2 regions of the Paenibacillus sp. FSL R7-0345 genome follow, and region 2 is predicted to be linked to the other one. Evidence: riboswitches for the same ligand, from Rfam matches in the RefSeq annotation. Region 2 holds a riboswitch; the other holds the start of a gene.
The links. Region 2 has a riboswitch for cyclic di-GMP ahead of NST84_RS02930 (transglutaminase-like domain-containing protein). Riboswitches for the same ligand answer to the same signal wherever they lie in the genome.
Positions count from the first base shown of each region.

Region 1 (7,788 bases), 3.1 Mb from region 2:
TCGGAGAGGAGAAAGGAACAATAATGAGGGCAGACCGTTTATTATCCATCGTGCTTCTTCTGCAGGCCCGCGGCAAGCTCAGCTCCCGCGAGCTGGCCGGACTGCTTGAGGTTTCCGAAAGAACCGTTATGCGTGACATGGAGGCGCTTAGTGCCTCAGGAATACCGGTCTTAGCTGAAAGAGGCCGTGACGGCGGCTGGTTGCTTCCTGAAGGCTACAGAACGACTTTAACCGGCATGAAGCCCCGGGAGATCGGTTCACTGCTCCTGACTGCGGACACTGCCGTTATAGAGGCACTGGGGATACAGGAGGACTTTTCTGCTGCTGTCCGCAAGCTGGAAGCGGCGGCGGCAGTGAGGCCGCAGGATTCCCCGCTGCAGCTGCTTACTCAGCGCATTCATATCGACGGTGCAGGCTGGCACCCTTCCGGCGAAGCCTACCCTCACCTTGCCCTGCTGCAGGAAGCGTTATGGACAGACCAAAAGGTCGCTATGGTCTACAGCAACAATGGTGAGCATAAGGAGCGGCTGATTGCGCCGCTTGGTCTGGTAGCCAAACGCGGTGTCTGGTATGTTGCTGCCCAATGCGGGGGAGAGATGCGGACCTACAGGGTCTCGCGCATAACAGAGGCCCGCATGACCGGCGAAGCTTTTATCCGGCCGGCAGGATTTGACCTGGCACACTACTGGGAGGAGTCCACCGCTTCTTTCAAGGCAGCCCTGCCCCGTTATCCTGTTACCCTGCTGCTTAGCAGCTCCGGCCTGAACGATCTTCAGCGGGAGCGTTACGTTACCATCCTTACAGTGCAGCAGTCCTCCAGAGCAGACTGGGTAGAGGTTCAGGCAGAGTTCAACACCCTGGAATCTGCCTGCAAAATAATCTTGTCTTTGGGGCAGACAGCTATGGTGGCTGAACCCCGGGAACTGCTCGACAGGCTGATAACCGCTTTGCGGGAGACCTGTGTTTTATATGAAAAGGTTACGCAAAACTATCCATCCGGGGAAATGGAATTTTGAAGTTTTATGTCAGTTTTTACAGTAGACTGTTCCCCCGCATATCACCTATACTATACCAATACACACCATTTTTTTAGGGGGAACTTTATTATGGATTGGATGACCAAGCTTCCATTAAAGCAGAGAATTGTAGCCGGCTGTTATCTTGTCGCCGCTTTGTTCGCTGTTCCGGTTTTGATTACATTGGTAATCATGGGCAAAATCATTCTCGGCATTATTCTTATTGCAGCACTTGCCGGACTTACTTATCCTCTGGCACGTTTTGTCGAGAGAACGCTTACATCTTCTTTTGACGAGTTCTCCAATGTTACCCACACTATTGCCAAAGGCGATTTTACAAGCCGCGCGGATGAAAGCGGGTCAATGGGTGAAGTAAGCCGCTCCTTCAACATTATGATCGACAAGCTCAAGAAAATTTTGACCGAAGCCTCACAGATCACCCGCCATGTTATGGATGCCAGCAGAGGGATTGAAGACAAGAACCACAGCCTCAAAATCGTAATGGCCCAGGTTGCCTCCTCCTCCAATGAACTGGCTGTCGGTGCCAACGAAATTTCGGCAGATATCGCCGACATGACGGAATCGATCAAGGACATTGAGACCAAAGTAGCCAACTATACGCATTCCACCAAAGAAATGAATAAGCGCTCTATACATACGCTCGAACTGGTTGAACAAGGACGGCTGTCGGTAGATACCCAGGCTGAAGGCATGCGCAAAAATATCGAAGCTACGAACAAGGTCGCGGATACGGTTGAGGCCCTCTCGCAGAATGCCCGCGGCATTTCCATGATTGCCAAAACCATCAATGAAATCGCAGAACAGACCAATCTGCTGTCCTTGAATGCTTCGATTGAGGCAGCACGCGCCGGTGAGCACGGCCGCGGCTTTGCCGTGGTCGCCCAGGAGGTGCGCAAGCTGGCCGAGGAATCGACAGCATCCACCAAAGAAGTATTCAGCCTGATCCGCAGCATCGAATCCGATATCAAGCAGGCTGTGGAGAATATCGCCATCAATGAAGAAGTTGTACAGGTGCAAAATGAGCTGATCGTAGAGACTGCCCACATCTTCTCGCAGATTGTACAAAGCGTCCAATACATAACGGAGCAGATCTCCTCCTTCTCGCAGGAAAGTGACCTGATGCTGGAGAGCGCACTCAAAATATCCGGCGCCATCGAGAATATATCCGCGATTACCCAGCAGACAGCAGCCGGCACCGAGGAAGTATCCGCGGCAATGAACGAACAGATCAACGCCCTGCAGTCTGTAGCCGATGAAACCGATAAAATGACCCAGGCAGTGTTCCAGCTGCAGAAAACTATCCATATTTTCAAATTCTAAGCTGGTTCCCAAGCCCTAAAGCTGCCGCTCAAAATGAGCGGCAGCTTGTTTATATTTAGGCTCCAGGATTCACCAAATCGTACTGCAATTCGTCAAATTTCGTATATTTCCGCATTATTGTATTGACAATGATAGAGCTATAAATATATTGTAAAAGTAAATTTAACCAATAAATATTATCCATAGACCCAAATCAAATATCAGCAAAATTCTCCGAAAGGAAATGACGCAAAGCCATGGATCTACAGTCTCAGTTTCTGGGACCAGGATAGCCAGGTTGCAGCCGGGACGTTAGAATCATTACGTCCCTTAAGGTTATATGTGCAACTGGCCTGTGCTCATTTGAGCACAGGTATTCTATTGTCTGTCGCTAGAGTCGCTAGAATCGCTAGAAAAATACACAACGGATAGGGTGGAGCATTTGAAAACAGTCGCAGATTATATGGCAGAGGCGCTTCGCAGCCTCGGCGTTACACATTCCTTTGGTATTATCGGCAAATCTATTTGTCCTATAGCTCTTAAGATGGTTGATTACGGCATCGAATTTATTCCGAGCAGACATGAGTCCAGCTCCGGCTTCGAAGCCGCCGGCTATGCACTCAAAACCGGAGGACTCGGAGTTGCCTTCGGTACATCAGGTCCCGGAGGCACTAACCTGCTCACCGCAGCAGCACATGCCAAAGCCAATAATCTTCCTGTCCTCTTCATTACTGGACACCAGTCGATTAAAGAGCTGGGAATTCCGCAGTGCCAGGATTCCTCTTCATATCTCGCTGATCTGGCGGATATGTTCAGACCCGCTACGCTCTTCAGCAAGCTGGTAGAGCGCGGTGATCATTTCAGCACTATTTTTAATCATGCCATTTCTATTGCCCTTAGCGGCAAACGCGGTCCGGTGCATCTGTGCATTCCATTTGATGTCCAGACAGAAATGCTCGAAGAATGCCGGATTGTTATTCCTGAACACGAGAAGCTGGTCAGCATCGGTAATTTTGAACGCGTAATTGCAGCAATCAACGAATCTTCGCGTCCGCTGATCATTGCGGGTAAAGGTATAAACCGCTCCGGTACCCACCAGGAGCTGGTACAACTGGCTGAAACCTTCAACATTCCTGTCGTCACCAGTCCTGGAGGAAAAGGCGCCATCGCCTGGGATCACCCGCTGTATCACGGTCCGGTAGGTGTAGGCGGCTGCAAGCACGGGGATGACCTGCTGAACAACAGTGATCTGTATATTGTGCTTGGTTCCCGTCTGAGTGATATGACGATCTGCAACCTCAAAGCAGAGAATCATCCGGCCAAGCTGATCCAGTTCGATTCCGACCCTACCTTTGTCGGCAAGATTCTTCAATCGCAGACCATATCGGTCAGCGGGGACTTGCGTGACAATCTGAGCTATTACCTGGAGAAGATCGACAGAGATACGGTTGTCAGACATGAAATAACAGTAGAAGCTAATTACCGGGACGAGCTGCCAGAGCTGCCTAAGCTCTCCATCGCTTCAGTCCTGAGCACTTTAAGCGATCAGATTCCTTATAACAGCTCGGTATTTGTAGATGACGGCAGCCACGGCTTCCATGCTGTGAAATGGTACAACGTCAAGAAGCCGGGAAGCTTTATCTTTGATGCCTACTTTGCCTGCATGGGCAACTCCATCGGCATGTCAATCGGGGCCAAGGCTGCCGCCCCTGACGAAACTGTCTTCTGCATTACCGGTGATGGCTGCTTCATGATGCTTGGTGCTGAAATTAACACCGCTGTGTGCAAGGACCTTCCGGTTATTTTCATCGTGGTCAACAACATGCAGCTTGATATGGCCCTTAAAGGCATGGAGAAGACAACCGGCAGAATCGACGGCACCCTCTTCGAGGTTCCGATGGATGCAGCGAAATTCGGTGAATCCCTTGGAGCTGTAGGCTTCAAGTGTGAAACGGCGGAACAATTCGCGGCAGCTATTGAAGATGCGGTAGCCTTGAACAAAGTAGCCGTAATCGAGCTGCTCACTGACCGTGACGAGATGCCTCCGACAGCGCACCGTGTATTGAATCTTTAATTAACATCATTCAGGGGGTTTTTTAAGTGGAAAGTTCAGTGAACAGCGGACTTAAGCATTTTACCAATCTGTCCGGGGATTATGGCAATAAACAGCTGGCGCCGATCAAAGAGCATTTTCCGGAGCTGGCTGAATATATTATGGGCAATGCCTATGGCGATATTTTTCAGCGGACCACAATCGGTGCCGACTGGAAGGAAATTGCTGTCATCTCGGCCCTGATTACGATGGGCCAATATGAACAGCTGGGTGTTCATTATGTAATGGCACTGCGTGTCGGCATGACGGTCGACCAGATTAAGGGCATTCTGCTGCACCTGGTACCGGCAATCGGCGCTCCGCGGATAATCTCGGCTTTTAATGTATTGCTTGCTACTCTGGAAGAAATCAAGTAATTAAAGAACCGGCAGTCTGATTGTATATCTTTCGTTTTGGGGGCTGGAAGGAATGGGCAGGTTTGTTCTGAAAACAGATTCCGTGAGTAAGATTGTTCATATACAACTGGAAGGTACCTTCTCCAACGAGGATGGCCTCAAAACAATGCAGGCCTATCAGCAGACAGTCAATCCGATTACAGCTTCTGAGTATTCCCTGCAGATTGACTGCCGCAAGCTGAATGTCACCGCTCCGGATGTTGTGCCTCTGCTGGAGAGCTGCTTCAAAATGTACAAGTCGGACGGCTTTCAGCAGGTGACTTTGGCGCTTGAGAATAACCCGCTGCTTAAGATGCAGCTATCCCGTCTTGGCCGCAGAGCGGGACTGGAGAACATGCAGATCGTCCCTTCCTTTCCGGGATAGCTGCATCTGCAAATGTCGGCTTAATCAAAAAGCAACCTGCAGGCAAGGAAAACCTTGTCCGCAGGTTGCTTTTGTCTGTAATTCTAAATTATAAGGTTCCAAGTATGATATCCTGTGCTAATGCCGTGCCTCATGCTTCTCCCAGCCCATAGTCCGTTCTACAGCATCCTTCCACACGCTATAGCGGTGTTCCCGCTCTTCTCCGTCCATCCGGGGCATAAAGTCCCGCTCGGCTTTATTAAAGCTCTCCAGCTGCTCTCTTGACCAGACTCCGGAAGTTAATCCGGCCAGCAGTGCAGCGCCGAGCGCCGTTGTCTCCGCATAGGTCGTACGGGTCACAGTACTGCCGAGGATATCTGCCTGGAACTGCATCAGCAGGTCGTTACGGACAGCACCGCCGTCTACACGCAGCCCGGTCAGGGGCATGCCGGCATCCTTCTCCATTGCGCCAATGACGTCACGGGACTGGAAGGCCAACGCTTCCAATGTTGCCCGGACCAGGTGTCCCGCCGTTGTCCCCCGGGTCAGGCCAAAGACAGCCCCGCGGGCATACATATCCCAGTACGGAGCACCAAGACCCGTGAAGGCCGGCACCACAACCACACCTTCACTATCTTCTACTTCTGCAGCCCGCTGCTCGGAGTCAGCCGGTCCTTCAATCAGGCCAAGCCCTTCATGCAGCCATTGTACTGCCGCTCCGGCAACAAAGACGCTGCCTTCAAGCGCAAAATACAGCTCGTCCCCCATACCCCAGGCAACGGTTGTCAGCAGGCCGTGTTTGGAGACGACCGCTTCTGTTCCTGTGTTCATAAGAATGAAGCAGCCGGTACCGTAAGTATTTTTGGCACTGCCTGCTTCAAGGCATGTATGGCCGAACAGCGCTGCCTGCTGGTCACCGAGTACAGAGCGGATCGGAATCTCCGCACCGAACCAGCGGGCATCCGCTGTACCAAAGTCACCGCCAGACATCCGGATTTCCGGCAGGATGGCACGCGGAATGCGCAGCTCCTGCACAAGCTGGTCGTCCCAACTGCGTTCATGCAGGTTAAACAGCATGGTCCGTGAGGCATTAGTCACGTCTGTAGCGTGCACAGCGCCGCCTGTGAGCTTCCAGATAAGCCAGCTGTCAATCGTCCCTGCCAGCAGCTCCCCGTGCTCTGCACGGTCCCTTGCGCCCGGCACATGATCGAGAATCCAGGCCAGCTTGGTGGCAGAGAAGTAGGCATCCACAACCAGTCCCGTCTTGTCCGCAATCTCCCGGTCCAGGCCCAGGCGCTTGATTTCCTCACACTGCTGTGCGGTCCGCCGGTCCTGCCATACAATAGCCGGATAAATCGGCTCTCCCGTCTGCCGGTCCCAGATCAGGGCGGTTTCACGCTGGTTAGTAATACCGATTGCCGTAATATCCGCTGCAGCTGCCCCGCTGGCCTGAATAGCATCTCTGGCTGCAGCCAGCTGGCTTTCCCAGATCTGCTCCGGATCATGCTCTACCCAGCCGGGGCGGGGAAAGGACTGTCTGATTTCATACTGCCCCTGGGCAACCATCCCTGCGTCCAGATTGAACAGTATAGCCCGGGAGCTCGTAGTCCCTTGATCCAATGATAAAATCATGAATAATGCCTCCTAAAGTGACGGGTATTGTGTTCCACGATGAACAAGATTAAAGGAGTCCTTTCAACAAAAAGCACCTCTGCATTCAGAGGCGCTGTCAGTCTAAGTCTGCATTTACTGTTTTTCGACAGGAAGCCGTAGCGTAAAGATCGTGCCTTCGCCAAGCCTGCTGGCAGCAAAAATCTGTCCATGGTGTGATTCGACGATATTTTTGACAATGGCCAGTCCAAGTCCGGTGCCGCCGGATTCACCGCGTACACGGGCCTTATCGGCCTTGTAAAAGCGTTCAAAGATGTAAGGCAGGTCATCCGGATGAATTCCCGCTCCCTGGTCACGGATTGCAATTTCCAAGTAACGGCGGCCTTCAAGCACAATAGAACCGGTAATGATCGAAATCTGCTTGTCCGCCGGCGTATGCCGGAACGCATTGTCCAGCAGATTCGTCAGCACCTGCTCCAGCTTATCCATGTCTGCGGACTTCAGCAGCAGCAGTCCATCAGGTCTCTGCAGTTCAAGTAAAATGTCACGTTCCTTGGCACGGACAGAGAATTTGCGGTAGATCCGGTCGAGCAGCTCGCCCATATCCACCTCGCCCATCATCATGTCCGTATGCCCGGCTTCCATCCGCGCCAGATCAAGCAGATCCTTGACCAGCCGCCCCATCCGCAGTGATTCATCATGAATGACCTGAACCAGCTCATTTCGCTCCTCAGGGGAATCGGCCATGCCGTCCAGCAGCGCTTCACTGTAGCCCTGCATCATGGAGAGCGGCGTGCGGATCTCATGCGATACATTTGCCACAAAGTCACGGCGCATCTTCTCAAGCTTTACTTCCTCCGTTACATCCCTGAGTACAGCTACGGCCCCACGGATGTGATCCTCAGAATAGAGCGGGGCCATATGTACAGACCATACGCCCTGGCGGACATGCACATTGGCACGCTGATCCCCGCCTTGACTGAGCGTATC
Region 1 is NZ_CP152002.1:4,543,472-4,551,259, forward strand. Features, by position in the region: gene NST84_RS19635 (YafY family protein) at 24-1,016, shown strand; gene NST84_RS19640 (methyl-accepting chemotaxis protein) at 1,107-2,357, shown strand; cyclic di-GMP riboswitch class I at 2,550-2,642, shown strand; gene NST84_RS19645 (thiamine pyrophosphate-binding protein) at 2,770-4,410, shown strand; gene NST84_RS19650 (carboxymuconolactone decarboxylase family protein) at 4,437-4,805, shown strand; gene NST84_RS19655 (hypothetical protein) at 4,888-5,208, shown strand; gene glpK (glycerol kinase GlpK) at 5,326-6,819, opposite strand; gene NST84_RS19665 (ATP-binding protein) at 6,934-7,788, opposite strand, start outside.
Region 1: linked by a shared signal. The riboswitch ahead of NST84_RS19645 (thiamine pyrophosphate-binding protein) and the one ahead of NST84_RS02930 (transglutaminase-like domain-containing protein) in region 2 are both predicted to bind cyclic di-GMP.

Region 2 (7,788 bases):
CGTTGGAGCAGCTCTTGGCGGTTACGCCAGCCTTATTCAAGGCAAGGCTTACTTCGATGACCTGTCTGTAGAGCAGCTGGAGGCTCTGCCCGAAGGGGCAAGCTTCATCTCGCTGGATGCCGCAGCAGCGGCTCCTGCCGGCAATGATACTGCTGAATCGGTACCCCATAAAGTATCGCCGGCCAAAATCCTGCTGATCTCGGCTGTATTCAGTGTCTTTTTTGCCCTTCTATATAATAGAGGATTACGCAGCAATAAATTGCTGGCCCAGCCGGATGCAATGTATACGAGATGGCTGTATATTGCATTCGCCGGCGCGTTTATCCTGCGCATCTGGATCGGGGTTACCGCGCAGGGCTATGAGAATGATATGAATACCTTTATAGCCTGGGGACAGCGTCTTGTTGATAAAGGACCAGGCGGATTCTATGAGGAGGGTTATTTCGCGGACTATCCGCCAGGCTATTTGTACATATTGTATCTGCTGAGCGCGGTCCGCAGCCTGTTCGGTCTTACGCACGGATCGGCAGGGGAAATGCTGCTCTTCAAAATGCCGGCAATCCTCTCAGATCTGGTGCTCGCCGGCCTCATTTACAAGATTGGACGCAAGAAGCTCGGCGGCGGAATGGCTATCGGCCTGATGCTGCTCTACCTGTTTAATCCGGCTGTGCTGATGGATTCAGCCGCCTGGGGCCAGGCAGATTCCTTCTTTATGATCTTCCTGCTGCTCAGCATTATGGGGGCTGCTAACAAAACCTTTGTCCGCTCAGCCATTTTCTTCGCCATTGCCGTGCTTGTTAAACCGCAGGCGCTGATCTTTACCCCTGTCCTGATGTTTGCCTTTTATCATCACCGGGCCTGGAAGCAGCTTGCCCTCGGAGCCTTATACGGGCTGGGGATCTTTGCCCTGCTGGCGGCCCCGTTCTTCTGGAACAACGGCGGCTTCATCGGGCTGATTGATCTGTACAAAGCCACCTTATCGTCTTACCCGTATTCCACGGTTAATGCGTTTAACCTGTACGCACTCACAGGCCCGATGTGGTCGGCTATGGATGTTACATGGCTGGGCATTACGTACCGCGTCTGGGGTTTTGTTTTCATCCTGGCTGCTGTAGCAGCCGCAACGTACTATTCATTCCGCAAAGACCGCAAGGACCTGTCTAAATCGTATTTTATCGCCATCGTGCTGATTGCTGTCGTATTTGTCCTGGGCACCAAGATGCATGAGCGTTATATTTATCCGGCTCTTATTCTCTGCTTATTCAGCTATATGGAGAGCAGGGACCGCCGTTTCCTGACGTTGTTCCTGGGCTTTACGCTGACGCAATATATCAATGTCGGCTATACACTGGCTCATCTCAATGCCGGCGGCAACCCGCCGACGGACGGCATTGTGCTGGTTACGTCGATTGCCAATCTCGGGTTGCTGGTCTATACGCTGTATACCGGGTATATGGTATATATCCGCAAACAGATCAAGATGCTGGCACCTCCGGATACAGATGCAGAGAAATATGCTGCGGATCTGGTGCTTGCCGAAGGCATCCGCCCGCTGGAGACCAAGGCCAAAGCCAGGTTCAGACTCCAGCGGAAGGACTGGATCTGGATGCTTGCCATTACGGCAGTCTACACAGTCATTGCACTGGTGAATCTCGGTTCAACCAAAGCGCCGGAAACCCTATGGGAGCCTGCAGCCAGCGGTGAAAGCTTCTATGTTGACCTTGGCCAGAGCAGGCAGCTGGAGAGCGTAAATATATTCGGCGGTGTAGGTACAGGCAAGTTCAAGCTCGAATTCAGCGAGACTCCTGATGTCTGGGGCAGCCCTCTGGATGTGAGCGAGGATGTCGGCAATGTCTTCATCTGGAAAAGCCAGCCGTTAAACGTAGCTGCAAGATATGTGAAGCTGACCGTTACCACGCCGGGCTTCACGTTGAATGAGATAGCCTTCTATGAACAGGGGGGAGGCAGAACGCCGCTTCCTGTAGCCGGTGTAACGCCGGATGCTGCAGCGGCAGCCAAAAGAGGCGGGCCGGCCAACCTGTTTGACGAGCAATCGCTCGTTCCCGAGTATTCGAATTTCATGAACAGTACCTATTTTGACGAGATTTATCACGCCCGTACTGCGTATGAGCATTTTCACGGGATTGTTGCCTATGAAAATACCCATCCCCCGCTCGGTAAAATCCTGATTGGAGCAGGAATGGAGCTGTTTGGCGTCAATCCGTTCGGCTGGCGGATTATCGGCACCCTGTTCGGGGTTGCAATGCTGCCGCTGATCTATATGATGGGTCTCCGGCTGTTCGGCCAGACCCGGTATGCTGCGCTTGCGGCGGGACTGTTCGCGCTGGATTTCATGCATTTTACCCAGACGCGCATCTCTACGATCGACGTGTACGGTGTATTCTTTATTATGCTGATGTTCTATTTCATGCAGCGTTATTTTACAATGAATTTTTACCGTGTTCCGCTGCGCAAGACCCTGGTGCCGCTGTTCTGGTCAGGACTCTTCTTCGGGATCGGAGTCGCTTCCAAATGGATCGTGCTCTATGGCGGGGCCGGACTGGCGGTAATGCTTGCATTGTCACTGTTTGACCGCTACAGGGAATACCGGGCAGCAGGACGTATGCTTGCTGAAGGCAAGCTGGGCGACCAGGAGATCAAGACAGCCTGCCGGACAGCCGACAGCTCCTTCTGGAAGAACACGATCATCACACTGGCCAGCTGTGTTGTTTTCTTTGTGATTATTCCTGTTATAGTGTACAGCCTGTCCTTTATTCCGGTGCTGTCTGTTACCGCAGAAGGTTATACTATTAAGGGACTTATTGATGCCCAAAAGAACATGTATAACTACCACAGCCAGCTTGTAGCTACGCATCCGTTCTCCTCCTCCTGGTGGGAATGGCCGTTTATGAAGCGTCCGGTCTGGTTCTTCAGCGGCGGGAATGGGCTGCCTGAGGGTCAGGTGAGCAGTATTGTTACTATGGGGAATCCGCTGATCTGGTGGACCGGAATTTTCGCAATGCTTGGCACAGTATGGCTTACCATCAGACGTAAAGAGAAGAGCTTGTACATGCTGTGGATCGCCTTTTTCTCACAATATGTGCCTTGGATGCTTGTTCCGCGCGAGACGTTCCTGTATCACTATTTTGCAATGGTGCCGTTTATGATCCTGGCGATTGTCTATATAATGAAGCTGCTGGACAGCAAGTTCCCCGGAGCTTCCAAAATCCGTTATGCTTATGTGGCCGCAGCGGCCGTACTCTTCATTATGTTCTATCCGGTTCTTTCGGGAATGCAGGTTAGTGCCGATTATGTAAATGTAGTGCTGCGCTGGTTCCCTTCCTGGGTGTTCTAGGGGCCGGCGGGCTAAGTAAACTAAGCACATGCTTCTGAAGCGAGTTTTATTGCGAAGCAGTTCAATGAAGTAAAGCTCCATAAAACTAAGCGTATGCTTTCGAGGCGAGTTTTGTACGAAGTAATACAAGGAAGCCCATGCTTACAAAACTTTTAGGAGGAAACAGGGTGAAAGCCAGATACAGTGTAGTTGTCCCGATGTACAATGAGGAGGAGGTCATTCAGCATACGTATGAGCGTCTGAAAAAGGTTATGGACGAATGCGGTGATTCCTACGAGCTGGTCTTCGTTAATGATGGCAGCCGTGACCGTACGGCTGAGATTATGCGCGGGATCAGCAGCCGTGACGAGCATGTTAAGCTGATTGACTTCTCGCGCAATTTCGGACATCAGATCGCAATTACCGCCGGGATGGACTATGCTGAAGGGCAGGCGGTGGTGGTTATCGATGCCGATCTTCAGGACCCGCCTGAGGTTATTCTGCAGATGATCGCAAAATGGAAGGAAGGCTATGAAGTAGTCTATGCCAAGCGGCTTAAGCGCCACGGGGAGACACTGTTCAAAAAGGTGACCGCCAAGCTCTTTTACCGTCTGCTGAGCAGTATGACAAGCGTTGAGATTCCTACTGATACCGGCGATTTCCGGCTGATTGACCGCAAGGTCTGTGATGTTCTGAGAGGGCTTAAGGAGAAGAACCGGTATGTCCGGGGACTTGTAAGCTGGGTAGGCTTCCGTCAGACGATGGTCGAGTATGTGCGGGAGGAGCGTTTTGCCGGTGAAACGAAATATCCGCTGAAGAAAATGGTCCGGTTTGCCTTGGACGGGATCACCTCCTTTTCACATAAGCCGCTCAAAATTGCATCCTACATTGGCTTTTTCCTGGCCTTTTCAAGCTTTTTATATCTGTTCTTCATCCTATTCCAAAAGCTGTTCACAACGTGGGCGGTTCCCGGGTGGACTTCCATTGTGGGCGTCAATCTGCTCTTCAATGGCATCGTGCTGATGCTGCTGGGGGTAATCGGTGAATATATCGGGCGGATCTACGATGAATCCAAGGACCGGCCGCTGTACATTGTACGGGAGACCAAAGGGTACGGGGATGAGGAGTATCCTGACAAGCGGGAAGGCAAGCGTTATGAGCGGTAAAAAGCTGAATGCGGGCTTTATCCAGTTCCTAAAATTCAACGCCGTAGGTTTGCTTAATACATTAATCGATTTTGCAGTATTTACACTACTGCACTCGCTGGGGATGATGAATGCTCCGGCGCAGGTTATTTCTTATAGTGCGGGGACAGCGAACAGTTTTTTTTGGAACAAGAAGGTGACCTTCAGTGACCGGGCGGCAGCTAAGGACGGTTCCGACCGGCTCCAGCTGGTGAGGTTTATCATCCTCAATCTGGCAGTGCTCGGCATTTCAGTACTGCTGATGCATTTTCTGACTGACAGCTTCGGGGTTCAGGTGCTTATAGCCAAGGTGCTGGTTACGTTTGTTACGGTGCTTATCAACTTTTTCGGAAGCCGGTTGTGGGTGTTCTAGGCAACCACCGGGATTGGGGCTGACCTGTTCAAAAATGTAAAGGGGGATGTTCATGCGCAAGTTTTCCTATCTAATTATATTGGCGGGCGTCCTTATTATGCTGTATCCGAAAGCGAATGAATGGTACAACGACAAGCAGCAGGCGAAACTGCTGGAGGAAGTAGAACAAGCCTACAGTGAGCTTACTCCGGCAGCTGAACCGGATCTGCAAAAGCCCTATGCTGAGGTGACCCAGCTGTTGGCCGAGGAGTCGGAACAGGAGGAAGAGGTCCAGCCAGCGGCTGAGCCGGCTGAAGAGATCGCAGTTGGCGGCAAAATCACCGGGATCATCACGATTGACCGGATCGATCTGAAGCTGCCTGTACTTGAAGGTGCGACAAAAGCGAATATGAAGCATGCTGCCGCCCATATGAAGGAGACAGCTCCGCTGGGTGAGGTGGGGAATGCAGCTATAGCAGCGCACAGATCCAGAACGGCCGGCCGGCTTTTTAACAGGCTGGATGAAGTGAAGATTGGAGATACAATCAAGATTAAGACAAGCGCAGAGGAGTATCAGTACGAAGTTTATGATATCTCTATTGTAGAACCGACGGACGTGTCGGTGCTGAACGGCAATGATAAGGACAAAATCCTCACTTTAATTACCTGCGATCCGCTTGTTAATCCGACTCACCGGCTGATTATTCATGCAAAGCTATCTTAGAATCAAAGAGAAAAAGGGATTCAGCGCGAAATATTAAAAAATTTATTGAAATATGCTGAAATTCTAGTAAATTAGGTCTTGTATCTAGGCGAATATATGGTAGTATATAACTATAAAAGCACGCACGATAACGGCAAACCTATCGAAAGGTAGGGACGCAAAGCTAAAGGGCCTTCCCGTAAGGATGGCAGCCAGCTACCGAATGAAGGGCTTTTTTTGTTGGCTATACGATCCAAAATCTAGCATTTTTGGTAGATTGAGAGAGATAAAGCTGCACACGATAACGGCAAACCTATCGAAAGGTAGGGACGCAAAGCTAGAGGGCCTTCCCGTAAGGATGGCAGCCAGCTACCGAAAGGAGTTTTATCCATGAAAAAATTTTACTTCATGCTGTTAACATTATTCGTAGTTGTCACTTCCGTTCAGACAAGCACTGCTTCAGCTGCTACTGCAGACTCAAGCTGGTTGAATACTTCCAAGCTCGATCAGGGCGTTGTTGCAGTATCCTATGATGTACCTGCTGACAAACGCATCAAAGTTATGATCACCAAGGGCGGTAACAGCTACACTTACAACCTGTATGCTTCCCAGTCGACAGAATCCTTCCCGCTGCAACAAGGCAACGGCACTTATAAAGTATCTGTTCTTGAGAACACAACCGGCAACAAATACAAAGTAGTAACTTCCGAAGATGTTGAGCTTAACCTTAGCAATGCTAACGCTGTATACTTGAGCTCCGTACAGAACGTTAAATGGACCTCTTCCGATAAAGCCGTACTGAAAGCTAAACAGCTTACACAAGGTCTGACTACAGACGAAGCTAAAGTAAAAGCGATTTATAACTACATCGTAGCAAATGTTAAATATGACAACACACTGGCTACAACAGTAACGCAGGACTATATTCCTAATAACGACAATACATTGCTCTCCAAAAAGGGCATTTGCTATGACTATGCTTCCCTGTTCGCCACTATGCTTCGCAGTGAAGGCATCCCTACTAAATTGGTAATGGGTAACACCAGCTATGTTTCGACATACCACGCCTGGAACGAAGTTCTGCTGAACGGCAAATGGGTAACAATCGATACTACTGTTGATGCAGGTCTGGCTAAGAACAATAAAGATGTTGGCCTTACTAAAGTAGCAAGCAAATATAGCGCTGCTAAATTCTACTAAGAACGAAGAAAATATAGTGGTAAGAAGACGGACTGCTTATTTATTTAAGCGGTTTGTCTTTTTTTTGATTAAGGGGTTGCTTTTTGTCGGTAATGTGGGGTATTATAAGTGAACGTTGTTACAGCGCGTCAAGGTTTAGCTGAAATTGACTGAAAAAGACATTTCAAAAAAAGCTTGCGTTTCTGAAACAAACGTGATATATTATAAGAGTTGCTGACGACGAGAGCGTAGGAGTCAACGACGAGCTTGATCTTTGAAAACTGAACAACGAGTGAGTATCGGAAATCACTTCGGTGAGATCCAAAGTAGAGAATGTAAATTCTCGTCAGATGTTTCAAAATGAGCAATCGCTCTTTTCGATAGTTTTCGGATGGTTATTTCCTCGGAGTAATTCGGGTGTGGTAACTACTCGGAAAAACCTTATTGGAGAGTTTGATCCTGGCTCAGGACGAACGCTGGCGGCGTGCCTAATACATGCAAGTCGAGCGGAGCTTATCCTTCGGGGTAAGCTTAGCGGCGGACGGGTGAGTAACACGTAGGCAACCTGCCCCTTAGTCTGGGATAACTACCGGAAACGGTAGCTAATACCGGATAATTTCTCTTTTCGCATGAGGAGAGAATGAAAGGCGGAGCAATCTGCTGGTAAGGGATGGGCCTGCGGCGCATTAGCTAGTTGGTGGGGTAACGGCTCACCAAGGCGACGATGCGTAGCCGACCTGAGAGGGTGAACGGCCACACTGGGACTGAGACACGGCCCAGACTCCTACGGGAGGCAGCAGTAGGGAATCTTCCGCAATGGGCGAAAGCCTGACGGAGCAACGCCGCGTGAGTGATGAAGGTTTTCGGATCGTAAAGCTCTGTTGCCAGGGAAGAACGTCCGGTAGAGTAACTGCTACCGGAGTGACGGTACCTGAGAAGAAAGCCCCGGCTAACTACGTGCCAGCAGCCGCGGTAATACGTAGGGGGCAAGCGTTGTCCGGAATTATTGGGCGTAAAGCGCGCGCAGGCGGCTATT
Region 2 is NZ_CP152002.1:669,652-677,439, forward strand. Features, by position in the region: gene NST84_RS02910 (glycosyltransferase family 39 protein) at 1-3,355, shown strand, start outside; gene NST84_RS02915 (glycosyltransferase family 2 protein) at 3,523-4,500, shown strand; gene NST84_RS02920 (GtrA family protein) at 4,490-4,891, shown strand; gene NST84_RS02925 (class D sortase) at 4,944-5,594, shown strand; cyclic di-GMP riboswitch class I at 5,717-5,797, shown strand; cyclic di-GMP riboswitch class I at 5,870-5,950, shown strand; gene NST84_RS02930 (transglutaminase-like domain-containing protein) at 5,964-6,773, shown strand; rRNA gene NST84_RS02935 (16S ribosomal RNA) at 7,194-7,788, shown strand, end outside.